Regions from separate parts of the Pantoea sp. KPR_PJ genome, predicted to be linked through region 1. Evidence: predicted binding sites of a transcription regulator. Region 1 holds the regulator's gene; each other region holds the start of a gene.

The links. Region 1 encodes PurR, which represses purine synthesis genes. Its sites were predicted from a motif close to CANGCAAACGTTTGCNTG; they were not measured.
Region 2: the regulator PurR is predicted to act here: its motif matches at 1,543-1,560, upstream of purE (5-(carboxyamino)imidazole ribonucleotide mutase).
Region 3: the regulator PurR is predicted to act here: its motif matches at 2,806-2,823, upstream of epd (erythrose-4-phosphate dehydrogenase).
Region 4: the regulator PurR is predicted to act here: its motif matches at 817-834, upstream of serA (phosphoglycerate dehydrogenase).

The regions. Positions count from the first base shown of each region.
Region 1 is NZ_JABMIK010000001.1:939,892-944,270, forward strand. It holds gene punC (purine nucleoside transporter PunC) at 1-82, opposite strand, end outside; gene punR (DNA-binding transcriptional activator PunR) at 206-1,111, shown strand; gene purR (HTH-type transcriptional repressor PurR) at 1,108-2,133, opposite strand; gene HP564_RS04500 (YnhF family membrane protein) at 2,422-2,511, shown strand; gene HP564_RS04505 (C40 family peptidase) at 2,552-3,361, opposite strand; gene HP564_RS04510 (Grx4 family monothiol glutaredoxin) at 3,724-4,059, shown strand; gene rnt (ribonuclease T) at 4,094-4,379, opposite strand, start outside.
Region 2 is NZ_JABMIK010000003.1:268,095-272,473, reverse strand. It holds gene cysS (cysteine--tRNA ligase) at 1-85, opposite strand, end outside; gene ppiB (peptidylprolyl isomerase B) at 303-797, shown strand; gene lpxH (UDP-2,3-diacylglucosamine diphosphatase) at 797-1,513, shown strand; gene purE (5-(carboxyamino)imidazole ribonucleotide mutase) at 1,645-2,154, shown strand; gene purK (5-(carboxyamino)imidazole ribonucleotide synthase) at 2,151-3,215, shown strand; gene ybbP (putative ABC transporter permease subunit YbbP) at 3,400-4,379, opposite strand, start outside.
Region 3 is NZ_JABMIK010000006.1:90,199-94,577, reverse strand. It holds gene tkt (transketolase) at 1-1,794, shown strand, start outside; gene HP564_RS14005 (polymer-forming cytoskeletal protein) at 1,839-2,531, opposite strand; gene epd (erythrose-4-phosphate dehydrogenase) at 2,868-3,887, shown strand; gene pgk (phosphoglycerate kinase) at 3,939-4,379, shown strand, end outside.
Region 4 is NZ_JABMIK010000006.1:80,006-84,384, reverse strand. It holds gene rpiA (ribose-5-phosphate isomerase RpiA) at 1-634, shown strand, start outside; gene serA (phosphoglycerate dehydrogenase) at 915-2,153, shown strand; gene HP564_RS13955 (5-formyltetrahydrofolate cyclo-ligase) at 2,231-2,824, opposite strand; RNA gene ssrS (6S RNA) at 2,900-3,083, opposite strand; gene zapA (cell division protein ZapA) at 3,123-3,452, opposite strand; gene HP564_RS13940 (YecA family protein) at 3,623-4,201, shown strand; gene pepP (Xaa-Pro aminopeptidase) at 4,253-4,379, shown strand, end outside.

The sequences.
Region 1 (4,379 bases):
CGGGCAGGTACATATCCGTTGCCAGGAAACCCAGCATGCTGAGCAGGGCAAGGTAAGGCATGAATCCTTTTGAAGACAGCATGGTTCGACTCATTCTCATTATTAGTCAGGCAGATTAAACGCGGCAAAGTGTAAAAGGGTGCACCTCAGGCTGTGAAACGGTAAAATTTGCAGAGTGCTGTGAAAAAATTTGAAAGGAAAGTCGATGTGGTCTGAATATGCCCTTGAGGTAGTTGATGCCGTAGCACGTACCGGCAGCTTTAGCGCCGCGGCGCAGGAGCTGCACCGTGTGCCGTCTGCCGTCAGCTATACGGTGCGGCAGCTGGAAACCTGGCTGGCAGTGGCGCTGTTTGAACGTCAGCATCGCGAGGTCACCCTGACCGCGGCCGGCGAACATTTTGTTCGTGAAGGACGGGACGTTATCAAAAAAATGCTCGCTACCCGCAGGCAGTGTCAACAGCTGGCAAACGGCTGGCGCGGACAGCTCAGCATTGCAGTTGACCGGATTGTGAAACTGCCGCGCAGCCGTCAACTGGTGACCGATTTCTATCGACACTTCCCCGATATGGAGTTGCATATCAGCTATGAGGTCTTTAACGGCGTCTGGGACGCGCTGGCCGACGGGCGGGTAGACGTCGCTATTGGCGCAACCCAGGCCATACCGGTTGGCGGTCGCTTTGCCTTTCGCGATATGGGGGCGCTGAACTGGCGCTGCGTGGTTGCGCGTCACCATCCGCTGACACAGCAGTCCCGGCTGGATGATGATGTGCTGCGCGCCTGGCCATCGCTGGTGCTGGAGGATACCTCACGCGCGCTGCCGCGCCGTATGACCTGGACGCTGGATAACCAGCGGCGCCTGGTAGTGCCTGACTGGCAGGCGGGGCTGGTTTGCGTGCTGGATGGGCTATGCGTAGCGATGATGCCGGGGCACCTTGCACGTCCTCTGCTGGACAGGGGTGAACTGGCAGAGCTCACGCTGCCGGTCACTTTTCCCGATAGCCATTGCTGCGTGAGCTGGTCAGAAGAGCGGGCATCACCCGCGCTCAGCTGGCTACTGAGCTATCTGGGCGATGCGCAAACGCTAAATCAGGAGTGGTTAAGCGAAGATTAACGGCGATAGTCGCGGAACGGACCGTCAGCTACAGAGCGACGTTCAATCAGCGCCGGATGCACTTCGATGGTCTGTGACTCTTCACGTTTACTGGTAATACGGTCCAGCAACATCTCCAGCGCCTTCTCACCGAGCTGGGCTTTGGGCTGGTGTACCGTGGTCAGGGCGGGCGTGAAGTAGCGTGCGTTACGTACGTTGTCATAACCGATCACCGAAATGTCCTGCGGCACGCGCAGCCCCATCTCATCGGCCGCGCAGATCGCACCCATCGCCATAATATCGCCTCCGCAGAATATTGCTGTCGGACGCTGTTTCTGCTGCAGGATCTGCTGCATCGCCTGGTAGCCCGATTCAGGCTCAAAGTCGCCCTGCACGATCCATTCAGAACGCACGGCGATGCCAGCCTCCTCCAGTGCTTTGAGAAAACCGGCGTGGCGACCGCCGCCGGTATTGCGCTCCAGCTGGCCGGGGATAGCGCCGATATCGCGATGGCCGCGCTCGATCAAATAGCGACCTGCCAGATAGCCACCCTGGAAAGCATTATCCAGTACGGTATCGGTAAAATCACCGCGCGATTCGCCCCAGTCCATCACGACCATGGGGATGTTGCGGTTCTCTTCCAGCATTTTTAGCAGGTCTTCCGGATATTCAGAGCACATCACCAGCAGGCCATCAACACGTTTTTGCGCCATCATCGACAGGTAGGCGCGCTGCTTTTGTAAATCGTTATGCGCATTGCCGAGGATAAGGGTATAGCCACGTTCAAAGCAGTGGTGCTCAACCGCTTCAATGATCTCAGCAAAATAGGGCGCCTCGCTTGAGGTTGCCAGCAGACCCAGCGTTTTGGTGTGGTTGACTTTCAGGCTGCGCGCTACGGCGCTGGGCGAATAGTGCAGTTCCTGAATTGCCTGCCAGACGGCATTGCGCGTCTCTTCCGCAACAAAACGCGTTTTGTTAATTACGTGAGAAACGGTCGTCGTTGAGACACCGGCGCGCTTTGCGACATCTTTGATTGTTGCCATTAAAAAGAAACTCCAGAACCTGTCAGTAAGCTACTGATAAGCATAATGTTAAACGTTTGCGTCCGCTAAGGTTATTTTCTGTTAATTTGCTGCATTTCTTGACGGAAAAGTCATTACCTGGCAGGAAAAAAACAGGGGCTGTTGCGTGCGGACTAAACTGCGGTTGCGCCAGTTGCGCAACAAAGGCGGGGATTCTAGCAAGGCTTGCGAGATAACACGAGATTTTTACCGCCAGCTATGGGAAAATTGCGCAAGACCATAATAACTGTGTGGGTAAGGAGGGGGGAAATGAGTACCGATTTAAAACTGGCATTGATGACCACTGGTGCGGCGCTGCTGATGATTGTGACGTTCAGCCTCACCGCCATCCTGCATTAAAGTGGCACAAAAAAAACCGGGATATCCCGGTTTTTTTATCTCAGCGTATGGTCTTTGGCGTCATCATGCGGCGTGCGCCGATATAATGGCGCTGCCAGTAATCCTCTGAAAGCGCGCTGATTTGAATATCTTTTCCAGTGCGCGGCGACTGAATAAATTTACCGTTGCCGAGATAGACGCCTACATGATCGGCGGTGCCGCGTCCGTTAATGCGGAAAAAGACCAGATCGCCTTTCTCCAGCGATTCGCGCTTGATCGGTGAGGCGTCGCGCAGATGGTACATCTCATTGGCGGTGCGCGGAATTCTGAATTTCACCAGATCTTTATAGGCATACCAGACCAGGCCGCTACAGTCGAAACCAGTGTGCGGTGAGCTGCCACCCCATTGATAGGGTTTACCCAGCTGCCCCATCAGTTTGGTCATCGCCGTTTCACGCGCCTTCTGGTAACGCAGGCGGTGAGACTTGCTCATTTTGATGGTAGTGCCGTCGTCCGCTTCCACTTTCTGCACGTTTGCAGCGCGGGTAGTTTTGATGCTGCTCAGTGTGCGCTGATGACCATAGCGTTTACGGGAGGAAGATGACGATTTTTTGGGTTTACTGGCGGAGTGAGAAAGTGACGCGGTTTCGATTTTCTGCTGCTTTTTGACTTTTGATTTTTGTGAAGCAGGCAGGCGAGACTTCTTCGCGCTGGTTTTTACCGGCCGACGCTTGCGCCGCTCATCTTCGCGCGCACTCTTTTTCTCCGCTTTATGCAGACTGGCATTAACCGGCGTTTGCGGCGAAGCCGAAGCGACGTTAAGAAACAGTTGGGCAAAAGCTAAAATGAAAAGCGTAATCAGTAAACGCATAGTCCGGTTACAGGGTTAGCGGTTACGACAACTGGCCGTAACGAGGTTAGAAAAATCTGATCAAGGATCAGCGCCGGGGCCATTCTAAGCCAGGTTTTTTTCAAAAGTTAAGCCATTTTTCCATTAAACTGTTACAGGGTAGAAGTTGCATTCAAAATAAGCAATTTCAGTAGTTTATAACAGCAGAGTTATTACCAGTTATGAACAGCTCAGGTTTTGATTATCGTCAGAAAAGGTCAAAACTTTACGAAACGATTTAACAAACATGGCGTTTTTGCCCGGCAAGCCAGAAATTGTCGTTTTCAGGGGCGGGGCGAAGTCGCTACAATAAACAAACACGAAGTAGGGAATTAAGGAAGGCAATTATGAGTACTGTAGAAAAAATTCAGCGCCAGATCGCAGAAAACCCGGTCCTGCTGTACATGAAAGGTTCCCCGAAGCTGCCAAGCTGCGGCTTCTCTGCGCAGGCGGTACAGGCGCTTTCGGCCTGTGGTGAGCGTTTTGCTTACGTGGATATTCTGCAGAACCCTGATATTCGCGCCGAGCTGCCGAAATACGCCAACTGGCCGACTTTCCCGCAGCTGTGGGTAGACGGTGAACTGGTCGGCGGCTGTGACATTATTGTTGAGATGTTCCAGCGTGGTGAGCTGCAGTCGCTGATCAAAGAGACGGCAGAGAAGCATAAAGAAGCAGAATAAACAAAAAGGCCGACTCAGTCGGCCTTTTTTGTCTTCAGGCTGATGCGGCCTCGCTCTCGTCATCCGCATCCACCGCCGGCAGCGGCCAGCCGCCCAGACGCTTCCAGCGATTAACCAGTTCGCAAAACAGCGTCGCCGTCTGTTCGGTATCGTAGAGCGCAGAGTGCGCCTGCGTACTGTCAAAATCCATACCCGCTGCTTTACAGGCTTTTGCCAGTACCGTTTGTCCCAGCACCAGCCCGCTGAGCGCCGCTGTATCAAAGGTCGCGAAAGGATGGAAAGGGTTACGCTTCAGTCCTGCGCGCCCGGCTGCCGCCATC
Region 2 (4,379 bases), on a different contig from region 1:
CGCACACGTACATGCCGACTTCACCAGCATGGATAGGTTTGAATTCCTCTTTTTGTCGACTCAGGGTGTTATAAATCTTTAGCATTGAACAGTTCCGTTTAGACGAGTGCGGTAAACACTTTTATCAGGTTATTCAGTTATTGTGCCGTATTTTTCACGCTTGCGCGACGACAGCGTGCCAACGGCCCCGCGGGCGTGCTGACGCGTCATCAGAATTTATGATATAAGAGGCGTCGACTAAAATGGCCAGCCCGTTTTGCGGCGGCCAGACGACTGACGACAACCTTTACAGGACGAGAATGATGGTTACTTTCCAGACCAACCACGGCGACATCGTAATTAAAACCTTTGACGATAAAGCGCCTGCTACCGTGCAAAACTTCCTCGAATACTGCCGTGAAGGTTTTTATGACAACACGATTTTCCACCGTGTGATCAACGGCTTTATGATCCAGGGCGGCGGTTTTGAGCCGGGCATGAAGCAGAAAGCAACCAAAGCGGAAATTCGCAACGAAGCAAACAACGGCCTGAAAAACACCCGCGGCACGCTGGCAATGGCGCGCACCTCTGCTCCACACTCAGCAACCGCACAGTTTTTCATCAACGTCGCTGACAACGACTTCCTGAACTTCCGTGATGAAAGCCTGCAGGGCTGGGGCTACTGCGTATTTGCGGAAGTCGTTGAAGGCATGGACGTGGTTGAGAAAATTAAAGCGGTTTCAACCGGCCGCAGCGGTATGCACCAGGACGTTCCGAAGGATGACGTCATTATCCAGAAAGTGATCGTCAGCGAGTAATGTCGCGCACCCTGTTTATCGCAGATTTACATCTGTGCCAGGAAGAACCGGCGATTACCGCCGGTTTTCTGCGTTTTCTGGCGCGTGAAGCGTCGCACTGTGACGCACTTTATATCCTGGGCGATCTGTTTGAAGCCTGGATTGGCGATGACGATCCCAGTCCGCTGCATCAGCAGGTGGCTGACGCGCTGCGGGCACTGCCGGTCCCGGTCTACTTTATACACGGCAACCGCGACTTTTTGCTGGGCGAGGATTACGGTCGCGTCAGCGGCATGACGCTTCTGCCGGAAGAGCAGGTGCTGACAGGTTACGGCCATCGCGTGCTGATCCTGCACGGTGACACGCTCTGTACCGACGACGCGGGCTATCAACGCTTTCGCGCAAAGGTTCATCAGCGCTGGTTACAACGCCTCTTCCTGGCCCTGCCCTTGTTTATACGCCAGCGCATCGCCGCACGTATGCGCGACGGCAGTAAACAGGCAAACCAGCACAAATCGCAGACCATTATGGACGTCAACGCGCAGGCGGTTGCCGCAGCAATGCAGCGCCAGCAGGTCAGCCTGATGATCCACGGTCATACCCATCGTCCGGCGATTCACGCCTTTATGCTTCAGGGGCAGCCTGCTAAACGGGCCGTACTCGGCGCATGGCACGCGCGCGGCTCCATGATCCAGCTCGACGCCAGCGGCATTAGCCTGATTGAATTCGACTTTTAAAAAGCCGCAAAACCTGCGGTAAAAGCGGCGACGCAACCGTTTTCCTTACGGCTTTCTCATGCTATTCTCTGTGCCCTTCTTTACCGGCCTGACCGGCCAGGTTCGTTTGTTTATTCACAGGAGTTGACCGCATGTCATCCAACGCCGCCCCGGCACGCATTGCCATTGTGATGGGCTCAAAAAGTGACTGGTCCACCATGCAGTTCGCTGCGGAAATCCTCACCCGTCTGGAGGTCCCCTTCCATGTTGAAGTGGTCTCCGCCCACCGTACGCCAGATAAGCTGTTCAGCTTCGCCGAAACGGCAGCGGATAACGGCTATCAGGTGATTATTGCGGGCGCAGGCGGTGCAGCGCATCTGCCGGGTATGCTGGCAGCAAAAACCCTGGTGCCGGTACTGGGCGTGCCGGTGCAGAGCGCGGCGCTGAGTGGTGTCGACAGCCTCTACTCTATTGTGCAGATGCCGCGCGGCATTCCGGTGGGCACCCTGGCCATCGGTAAAGCGGGCGCTGCCAACGCGGGCCTGCTGGCGGCGCAGATTCTGGCGCTCCACGATGCGGCGCTGGCGACGCGCCTTAGCGAATGGCGTCAGGCGCAGACCGATGAGGTGCTGAACAACCCGGATCCGCGGGAGGAAGCATGAAGCCGGTTTGCGTACTGGGCAATGGTCAGCTGGGTCGCATGCTGCGCCAGGCGGGTGAGCCGCTGGGCATCGCCGTCTATCCGGTTGGTCTTGATGCCGAACCCGACGCGCTGCCGATTGCGCAGAGCGTCATTACCGCCGAGATCGAGCGCTGGCCAGAAACTGCGCTGACGCGCGAGCTGGCGGTACATCCGGCGTTCGTCAATCGTGACATTTTCCCGCGACTGGCCGACCGCCTGACGCAGAAACAGCTGCTCGACCAGCTAAACCTCGCTACTGCGCCATGGCAGCTGCTGGCCGACAAGCGCGAGTGGCCACAGGTGTTCGCCGCGCTGGGCGAGCTGGCTATCGTCAAGCGCCGCACCGGTGGCTATGACGGTCGCGGCCAGTGGCGGCTGCGCGCGAACGAAACCGCTGCGCTGCCTGACGAGTGCTATGGCGAATGCATTGTGGAACAGGGCATTAACTTTTCTGGTGAAGTCTCACTGGTCGGCGCACGTGGCCGGGACGGACGTACCGTATTTTATCCGCTGACTCACAACCTGCATCAGGACGGCATTCTGCGCACCAGCGTTGCCTTCCCCCAGGCGGATGCGGCACAGCAGGCGCAGGCCGAAGCAATGCTCAGCGCCATCATGCATGAACTGAACTATGTGGGCGTGATGGCAATGGAGTGTTTTGTCACGCCTGAAGGCCTGCTGATCAATGAGCTGGCTCCGCGCGTACACAACAGCGGGCACTGGACGCAGAACGGGGCCTCCATCAGCCAGTTCGAGCTGCACCTGCGCGCGATTCTGGGTCTGGCGCTCCCCCAGCCGGTGGTGATCGCGCCATCGGTCATGGTCAACCTGATTGGAACCGCACTTAACAGCGACTGGCTACAGCAGCCGCTGGTGCATCTGCACTGGTATGACAAAGAGGTGCGCTCCGGCCGCAAAGTTGGCCATCTCAACCTGACCGACAGCGACAGCGCGCGGCTGACCACGGCGTTAAAGGCCCTTGTGCCGATGCTGCCGCCTGAGTACGCCAGCGGCATTGCATGGACCATCGACAAGGTGTAATCCCCTCTTTCGCTGAGGCGGAAATTGCGCGCCCGCGTGGAAACGCACCCCCCTTGCTGGGGTGCGTCCGTAAAGGGCCAGTGCACCGTCTTCGCTGAACAGAACCAGCCATTTTTTCCCCGACACTCCCCTCTTTCCCGTCCCGCTTCTCGCTTTCAGGCTCTGACAGCGGCCTGACGGTGCGTCAGGCCGACTCGAAACGCCGGAACAGTGCCTTGCCGTGCAGCAGCCTGATGCCCAGCCAGCCGCCACAGATCGACAGCAGCAGCGCGCCACTCAAGGGGAGCGCCAGCCAGAGCGTCCAGTCAGGCTGCCAGGGGAAATCAAAAATCTTACGCTGCAGCGCCCAGAGCGCCGCTTCAGCACCCAGCGCCGCCGCTACGCCAGAGACGATGCCAAGCAGCGCAAACTCCCACCACAGCGTAGCGCGCAGCAGCTTCTTGCCCGCGCCCAGCGTGCGGCACACCACCAGTTCCTGCCGCCGCTGCCGCATCCCGACCTGAATCTGCGCCAGCAACAGCAGGACACCGCAAAAAGTCACCAGCACCACCATAATCTCCAGCGCCTGACTCACCTGCGTCAGGACCTGACCAATCTGCCGCATAATGCTGCCAATATCTAACAGGCTCAGTGTCGGAAAGGCGCGGTTCAGCTGCGCCAGCAGCGCGGGATTGTTCTCCAGCCGGAAACTGGTAAGCCAGGTTTGCGGCTGGGCATCGAGCGCACCGGGCGGAAAGATAAAGAAAAAGTTGGGCCGCAGACTCTCCCAGTCCACCTTGCGCAGGCTGGTAATCGTCGCGCTGAACGCCTGGGTATCGCCGGTAAAGGTCAGCGTATCTCCCAGCCTGACGCCCAGCCGCCCGGCCAGCTCCGTTTCCATGGAGACTTCGCCCGGCTTCGGCGGCCAGCTGCCCGCCACCAGCGGGTTGTGATCCGGCCGTTCGCTCATCCACGTCAGGTTGAGCTCGCGGTTCAGCGCACTGTCCACGCTGGGGTCTGCCGCTTTGCCATTAAGCCCGGTCAGCCGCACCCGCGCAATCGGGTAAAACGTCTCAGGTTTAACCTGATGCGCGGCGAGAAAGGCGCGCACCTGGGGCACCTGATCCTGCGTCATATTGAGCAAAAAGAAGTTGGGGCTATCGGCAGGCAACTGCTGCTGCCAGC
Region 3 (4,379 bases), on a different contig from region 1:
GGCTCCATGCTGATTTACAGCCTGCTGCACCTCACCGGCTACGATCTGCCGATGGGCGAACTGCAGAACTTCCGTCAGCTGCACTCAAAAACTCCAGGTCACCCGGAATACGGCTATACCCCAGGCGTTGAAACCACCACCGGCCCGCTGGGCCAGGGTATCGCTAACGCCGTTGGCTTTGCTATCGCCGAGCGCACGCTCGCCGCGCAGTTCAACCGCCCGGGCCATGAGATCGTCGATCACAACACCTATGTGTTTATGGGCGACGGCTGCATGATGGAAGGGATCTCGCACGAAGTCTGCTCGCTGGCTGGCACGCTGAAGCTGGGCAAGCTGGTCGCGTTCTACGACGATAACGGCATCTCTATCGACGGTCATATCGACGGCTGGTTTACTGACGACACGGCGAAGCGCTTCGAATCCTACGGCTGGCACGTGGTGCGTGGCGTAGACGGTCACGATGCCGACGCGATTGCCAAAGCGATTGAAGAGGCGAAAGCCGTAAGCGACAAGCCTTCACTGCTGATGTGCAAAACCGTTATCGGCTTCGGTTCGCCAAACAAAGCGGGCACCCATGATTCGCACGGCGCACCGCTGGGCGATGACGAAGTGGCGCTGACGCGCAAACAGCTGGGCTGGGAACACGCGCCGTTTGTTATCCCGTCTGAGATCTACGCCGAGTGGGACGCTAAAGAAGCGGGCAAGGCAAAAGAGGCGAAGTGGGACGAGAAATTCGCTGCCTATGCGCAGGCTTTCCCGGAGCTGGCGGCCGAGTTTAAACGCCGCGTCAGCAACGAACTGCCGGCTAACTGGCAGGAAGAGTCGCAGAAATTTATTGAGCAGCTGCAGGCGAACCCGGCAAAAATCGCCAGCCGTAAAGCCTCGCAGAACGCCATCGAAGCGTTCGGCAAGCTGCTGCCAGAATACCTGGGCGGCTCCGCCGACCTGGCGCCGAGCAACCTGACCATGTGGTCCGGCTCTAAGCCAGTCAACGTCGACGCGGCGGGTAACTATATTCACTACGGCGTGCGCGAGTTCGGTATGACCGCCATCGCGAACGGTATTGCGCTACACGGCGGCTTCCTGCCTTACACCGCGACCTTCCTGATGTTCGTTGAGTATGCGCGCAACGCGGCGCGTATGGCGGCGCTGATGAAGATCCGTCAGATCATGGTCTACACCCACGACTCTATCGGTCTCGGCGAAGATGGCCCGACGCACCAGCCGGTCGAGCAGCTGGCCAGCCTGCGTACCACACCGAACATGAGCACCTGGCGTCCGTGCGATCAGGTTGAGTCAGCGGTAGCGTGGAAGTACGCTATCGAGCGTAAAGATGGCCCAAGCGCGCTGATCTTCTCTCGCCAGAACCTGGCGCAGCAGGAGCGCACGCCGGAGCAGCTGGCCAACATTGCGCGTGGTGGCTACATTCTGAAAGAGTGTGACGGCCAGCCGCAGGTGATCCTGATCGCAACCGGTTCTGAAGTTGAGCTGGCGGTAGCGGCCTGGGACAAGCTGAGCAGCGAAGGCATCCAGGCGCGCGTCGTCTCTATGCCTTCTACCGACGCCTTCGACAAGCAGGATGCGGCTTATCGCGAAGCAGTACTGCCGAAAGCCATCGGTGCACGCGTCGCTATCGAAGCGGGTATTGCTGACTACTGGCAGCGCTACACCGGCCTGCACGGCGCGGTGGTCGGCATGACCACTTTCGGCGAATCTGCGCCGGCTGAGAAGCTGTTTGAAGTGTTTGGCTTTACCGTGGATAACGTTGTCGCCCAGGCGAAAGCGGTGCTGTAAGCGATGCGGGTCGCCTGTCTGAAAGGGCAGGCGACCCCTGAAGACTACTGCGGTAACAGCGCTTTATGCAGCTGGAACTCCTGGCCGGGTATTTTCACCTGGTCAGTTTTCTCTTCCTGCCACGGCTTGGAAGAGCCATAAAAGCGGCCCTGGTGATGAACGGCCAGAGATTCGCACTCAACGGTGCCATCCATAAAGCCTTCGGCGTTGACAGCCACTTCGCGGCTGCGACCCAGTCCTTTTAGCTCTCCACTTATCTCTATGCGCTGCGCATAGATCTCACCGTCCACGCGGCCATGTTTTTGAACAAATACCGTTTTACGGGCATTAATTTTACCCGTCACGCAGCCATTAATGTGGACGTCGCCTTCCGCATCAATTTCCCCCGTGATGGTGCAGGTTTCCGGAATAGTGGTCGTGGTGTCCACCGTCGTTTTGACTACCGTGGCGACAGAGACGCTTTCCTCAAAGTCCTCTTCTGGTGGGCGTGCAGCAGCTGCGTTTGCTGTTTCACCGTATCCAGAGTGCAAACTGTTCTCTTTGCGTTTAAACATCGTTATTCCTTTATTGAATTGTACTCCCCTGAAAGCGGCCCCGGCGATAAGCGCTAAGCCCAGCGCCAGCAGCAGCCCGCGATACTGACGTACAAGCGTCAGCGTAAGGCTCCAGCCCAGCAGATAAATTACCAACGCGAAAGACCAGATAAACCAGAGATACCAAAGCAGGTTGTAATTCATAGATTGTTTGTCATAAGGAAGCGTCGGTTACCGCTATTCGGTTGAGCGGCAAACTTTCCCGTTACGCGGTTAAACGAAGCCGCGTCCGACGGTCGTTTTATATTCATATTTAACTTTTTAGTGTGATCGAAGTCGGATTTTTGGATTCTCATTTGATCTGACGCATTCCAATTATTACCCGTTCTCATTATTGTAGCTGAACCGTTTCAGTAGGCGCTGTAGCGGCTTTTTTTAGCCAACGTGACCCGGCAAAAGTACAATAATTTCCTGTACAAACGCTAACGTCTGGCTCAGGCTTACGCTCCGATTTTGCGCTGAATTTAACTGCGGGGTGATATGACGGTTCGCATTGCCATAAATGGATTTGGGCGTATTGGACGCAACGTGCTGCGTGCGCTTTATGAAACCGGCCGACGGGCAGAAATAACCATTGTGGCGATCAATGAGCTGGCAGAAGCAGCGGGTATGGCGCATCTGCTAAAATATGACACCAGCCATGGCCGTTTCGCTTTTGACGTACGTCAGGAACGCGATCTGCTCTTTGTCGGCGATGACACTCTGCGTATTCTGCACCATGCCGATATTGGGATGCTGCCATGGCGTGAGCTCAATGTCGATGTGGTGCTCGACTGCACGGGCGTCTACGGCAGCCGAGCCGATGGCGAAGCCCATTTGCAGGCGGGCGCAAAGAAGGTGCTGTTTTCTCATCCTGGCGGCAGCGACCTGGACGCCACCGTGGTATTTGGCGTCAACGAGCAGGCTCTTAAACAAACTGACCGGATTGTTTCTAACGCCTCCTGCACGACAAACTGCATTATTCCGGTGATCAAGCTGCTGGACGACGCCTTTGGTATTGAGTCAGGAACGGTCACAACGATTCATTCAGCGATGCACGATCAGCAGGTAATTGACGCCTACCACAGCGATCTGCGCCGCACGCGCGCAGCCAGCCAGTCGATCATTCCGGTCGATACCAAACTTGCCGCTGGCATTACCCGCATTTTTCCGAAATTTAACGATCGCTTTGAAGCGATTGCGGTGCGCGTGCCAACAATTAACGTCACCGCCATCGATTTGAGCGTCTCGGTGCGGGAGCCGGTAAGAGCTGCGCAGGTCAACGCCCTGCTGCGAAAAGCGTCAGAGGGGGCATTTCGTGGTATAGTTGACTATACGGAATTACCGTTAGTCTCAGTAGATTTTAACCACGATCCGCACAGTGCCATTGTGGACGGCACCCAAACGCGGGTCAGCGGTCAGCACCTGATCAAGACCCTGGTCTGGTGCGACAACGAATGGGGCTTTGCTAACCGAATGATCGACACGACGTTAGCGATGGCCGCAAGCGGTTTCAGGTAAGGCGCGGTTTGCGTCTGGCAAAACTTATGAGAATCAACGAGAGGGTTCACCATGTCTGTAATTAAGATGTCCGATTTGGATCTGGCTGGTAAGCGCGTTCTGATCCGTGCCGATCTCAACGTACCAGTGAAAGAAGGGAAAGTGACGTCAGACGCACGTATTCGTGCTTCTCTGCCTACCATCGAATCGGCGTTGAAACAGGGCGCAAAAGTGATGGTCACCTCTCACCTGGGTCGTCCGACCGAAGGTGAATATAACGAAGAGTTCTCCCTGCTGCCTGTTGTTAACTATCTGAAAGAAAAACTGAACGGTACCCGTGTTACCCTGGCAAAAGATTACCTCGACGGCGTTGAGGTTGGCGCAGGTGAGCTGGTCGTGCTGGAAAACGTTCGCTTTAACAAAGGCGAGAAGAAAGACGACGAGGCGCTGTCGAAAAAATATGCGGCACTGTGCGACGTATTTGTCATGGATGCGTTCGGTACGGCGCACCGC
Region 4 (4,379 bases), on a different contig from region 1:
CGTAGGCTGGGCTGCACTGAAATATGTGCAGCCGGGCACCGTTGTCGGCGTCGGCACCGGTTCCACCGCCGCGCACTTTATTGATGCGCTTGCCACCATGAAACATCAGATTGAAGGTGCGGTCTCCAGCTCGGAAGCCTCAACGTTAAAGCTAAAAGAGCTGGGCATTCCGGTTTTCGATCTTAATGAGATCGACGATCTGGCGATCTATGTTGATGGCGCGGATGAGATCAACCCGCAGATGCAGATGATCAAAGGCGGCGGTGCAGCCCTGACGCGCGAGAAAATCGTGGCGGCGGTTGCGGACAAGTTTATCTGTATCGCTGACGCATCTAAGGAAGTCGATGTGCTGGGAGGTTTCCCGCTGCCGGTTGAAGTTATCCCGATGGCGCGCGCTTACGTTGCCCGTGAACTGGTAAAGCTGGGCGGTCTGCCAGAGTACCGTCAGCACGTCGTCACCGATAACGGCAATATCATTCTCGATGTGCACAACCTGCGTATTCTCGATCCGGTTGCGATGGAGAAAACCATCAATGCGCTGCCAGGTGTTGTCACCGTGGGGCTTTTTGCTACGCGCGGTGCGGATATCGCCCTGATTGGCACGCCAGACGGCGTAAAAACCATCGAAAAATGATCTGTCCGGCGCGTCTGGCGCGCCGGTTATTTCCTGGCAGAAAACATCTTTTCTGACTACGGCTAAATTCGGTGACTTATGTCACATAACCGTTATCTGCAGCAAGTTCATCCTTTGTTCGTCCCTCAGCTCCCGATTTTCTGTGGCAATGTGCTGGGCTCAGGCTGCCCCGTGCTGCCAGCACCGCAAACGGTTGTCTTGCCGCAGGCGTAATTTTTGATATTTTGACAGAAGGCACGCTTATGGCGGCCATTGTTGAAATCACAATAGGGTCGGGGAAATGGCAAAGGTATCACTGGATAAAGACAAGATTAAGTTCCTGCTGGTGGAGGGCGTACATCAGAGTGCGCTTGAGAACCTGCGTGCGGCGGGTTATACCAATATCGAATTCCACAAAGGTGCGCTGGATGCCGACGCGCTGAAATCCTCCATTCGCGATGCGCACTTTATCGGCATCCGCTCCCGCACCCAACTGACCGAAGAGATCTTTGCCGCAGCCGAGAAACTGGTTGCCGTAGGCTGCTTCTGCATCGGCACCAATCAGGTTGACCTTAACGCGGCGGCCACGCGCGGCATTCCGGTCTTTAACGCCCCGTTCTCCAATACCCGTTCGGTTGCTGAGCTGGTCATCGGTGAGATGTTGCTGATGCTGCGCGGCATTCCTGAGGCGAACGCCAAAGCGCATCGCGGTATCTGGAACAAAAATGCCGTCGGCTCTTTTGAGGCACGCGGTAAAAAGCTGGGCATCGTGGGCTACGGCCATATCGGTATGCAGCTTGGCGTACTGGCTGAAAGCCTGGGTATGCACGTCTATTTCTATGACATCGAAAACAAGCTGCCGCTGGGCAACGCCACGCAGGTGCGTCATCTTGCCGATCTGCTCAATATGAGTGACGTCGTGAGCCTGCACGTGCCGGAAACCCCGTCCACTCAGGATATGATTGGTGCTCAGGAACTGGCGCAGATGAAGAAGGGCGCGCTGCTGATCAACGCCTCACGCGGCACCGTCGTTGAGATCCCGGCGCTGTGCGATGCGCTGGCGAGTAAACACCTGTCGGGTGCCGCAATCGACGTTTTCCCGGTGGAACCGGCGACCAATACCGATCCGTTCAATTCGCCGCTGTGTGAGTTTGATAACGTGATTTTGACGCCGCACATCGGTGGCTCTACCCAGGAAGCCCAGGAGAACATTGGTATTGAGGTGGCGGGCAAGCTGGCAAAATATTCTGACAACGGCTCCACGCTGTCGGCAGTCAACTTCCCGGAAGTGTCGCTACCGATGCATGGTGCCAGCGCCAGCCGCTTGCTGCACATTCATGAAAACCGTCCGGGCATTCTGACGGCGATTAACCAGATCTTCGCTGAGCAGGGTATCAACATTGCTGCACAGTTCCTGCAAACCTCACCGCTGATGGGCTACGTGGTTATCGATATTGATGCGCCGCAGGATCTGGCAGATAAAGCACTGCAGCTGATGAAAGCGATCCCGGGCACCATCCGCGCCCGTCTGCTCTACTAACTGAGCCCGAGATAATGATGTGCCGCCTGCTGCATCCGCGCAGGCGGTCACACTGTTCCGCACCTTAGCTTTTTCCGCTACTCCCACTGCCACAGGCGGGACGGTGTCAGCACCGCAGGTAAAGGCACATCCCATTCAGCCGCGGGCAGACGATCCACCTGCTGACAGTCGTGCGCCAGGCCAACCGGTAAAAAACCGTGCTGCCGCCAGTTCTGCAGGGTGCGGTCATAAAAGCCGCCGCCCATACCCAGTCGTTGTCCGGTTGCATCAAACGCCACCAGCGGCACCATCATCACATCCAGTCTGTCCAGCGTAATCATCTGGCGAATATCGAGCGGTGGTTCAGGGATACGTAGCTTGTTGAGCGCCAGTGGCGTGTCAGGTGTAAAGCGCAGGAAAAGGAGATGTCCTGAAGCGAAAGGGTGCAGCACGGGCAGATAGAGCTGCTTTTTCTGCTGCCAGAGCCTGGCAATCAGCGGGCGCGTGTTGAGTTCGCCATCCACTGAGAGAAACAGCGCAACATGCTCGGCGCTGGCAAGGGGAGCAAAATTAACCGCGTGTTCCGCCAGACGATCGGCGGCCTGTTCCTGCTGTTCCGACGTCAGGGCGCGGCGCAGATGGCGCACGTGCTGGCGAACAGAGTGTCGATCGAGAGGGGAGGGCTGGGACATAAGAACCCCGCAGACAAGTTGCTGTTTGAGCAACTATATCATTCAGTGCGGGGAAGAACAGATAGAAAAGGTAGAGAGATCTCCGAGATGCCGCCGCAGGCTGTAACCCTTGAACCCTTGGTTCAAGGTGAATGTGCCGTCGCAACCATCAGGCTTCTCGGACGGACCGAGCATGCTCACAGGTTACAGAGCGCCACACTCTGTTGGTATGAAATATCGGCTCAGGGGACTGGCCCGCTTGCAAACATCTCAGAGAAAATGGACTTCACCGTTACTGTATCACAGCAACCATAAAGTATTATTCGAACTTCGCACCTGGTCGGTCAGTTATGCGACCTTGCTCAACAAGAGCCTGTTCTATGGTCTGCTGCAGCATACGGATGCGTTGTTCCATATTAGCAGCATAATCGCGCGTTTTCACTTTCTCTTGTGCCAGCTCATGGCAGATGTTTAACGCGGCGATGAACACCAGTTGCTCGGTATTTGTGACTCTAGTGCGAACTTTTAAATCTTGCAACCGCTGATTGAGATCCTCGGCAGCCATATTCAGCGCATCTTGCTGTTCAGGCGGACAATTCACTCTCAATGAACGACCAAAAATTTGTATATCTACCGGTTGTGCAGACATGCCACCTTCCTGACTGTTTACTTCGCCCGCAGCTCCCTTTGCTGTCAATGCCCTGGGAGGCGGGCAACTATATAGACCCGCGAAATAAGTTACAACCCCTTTTCTGGAAACCTTGAGGCAGCTAGTGGTAGCATAACACGAACTTATTCTGCCAACGACGACGAATCCTTATGTCTTTACAGAACGCAACTCCCAATTACAATGCGCTGGCTTCGGCGCTCTCTCAGCAGGGCGTAGGGATGACCCCAGCAGAAATGCATGGCCTGATTAGCGGTATTCTGTGCGGCGGCAATCAGGACAACAGCTGGAAAACGCTGGTGCACGATCTCACCAACGAAGGTATGGCGTTTTCGCAAGGCCTGGCTCAGCCTCTTCAGGCACTGCACGAAAGCACAGCTAACACGCTGGAAGATGAAGGATTTATGTTTCAGCTTATGCTGCCAGATGACGAAGACATCACCGTTTTCGATCGTGCCGATGCGCTGGCAGGGTGGGTGAACCATTTTCTGCTCGGCCTGGGCGTGACGCAGCCTAAACTGGATAAAGTCACTGGCGAAACCGGCGAAGCAATTGACGATCTGCGCACTATTGCTCAGCTCGGCTACGACGAAGATGAAGATCAGGATGAGCTGGAGCAGTCGCTGGAAGAGGTGATTGAATATGTGCGCGTTGCGGCGCTGCTGTGCCATGACACCTTCAATCGCCCTCAGCCGACGGCTCCTGAAGTGAAAAAACCCACGCTACACTAAGCCCAGGTATCTCAGGGCGCGGACGTGCCCGTTTCTACAGGGAGTGCAAACATGATTTCTCTGGACACGTTCCAGCAGCGTCGTCAGGCGTTGCTGGCAAAAATGGCTCCGGGCAGCGCCGCGTTGATATTTGCCGCGCCGGAGGTGACCCGCAGTAATGACAGCGAGTACCCGTTTC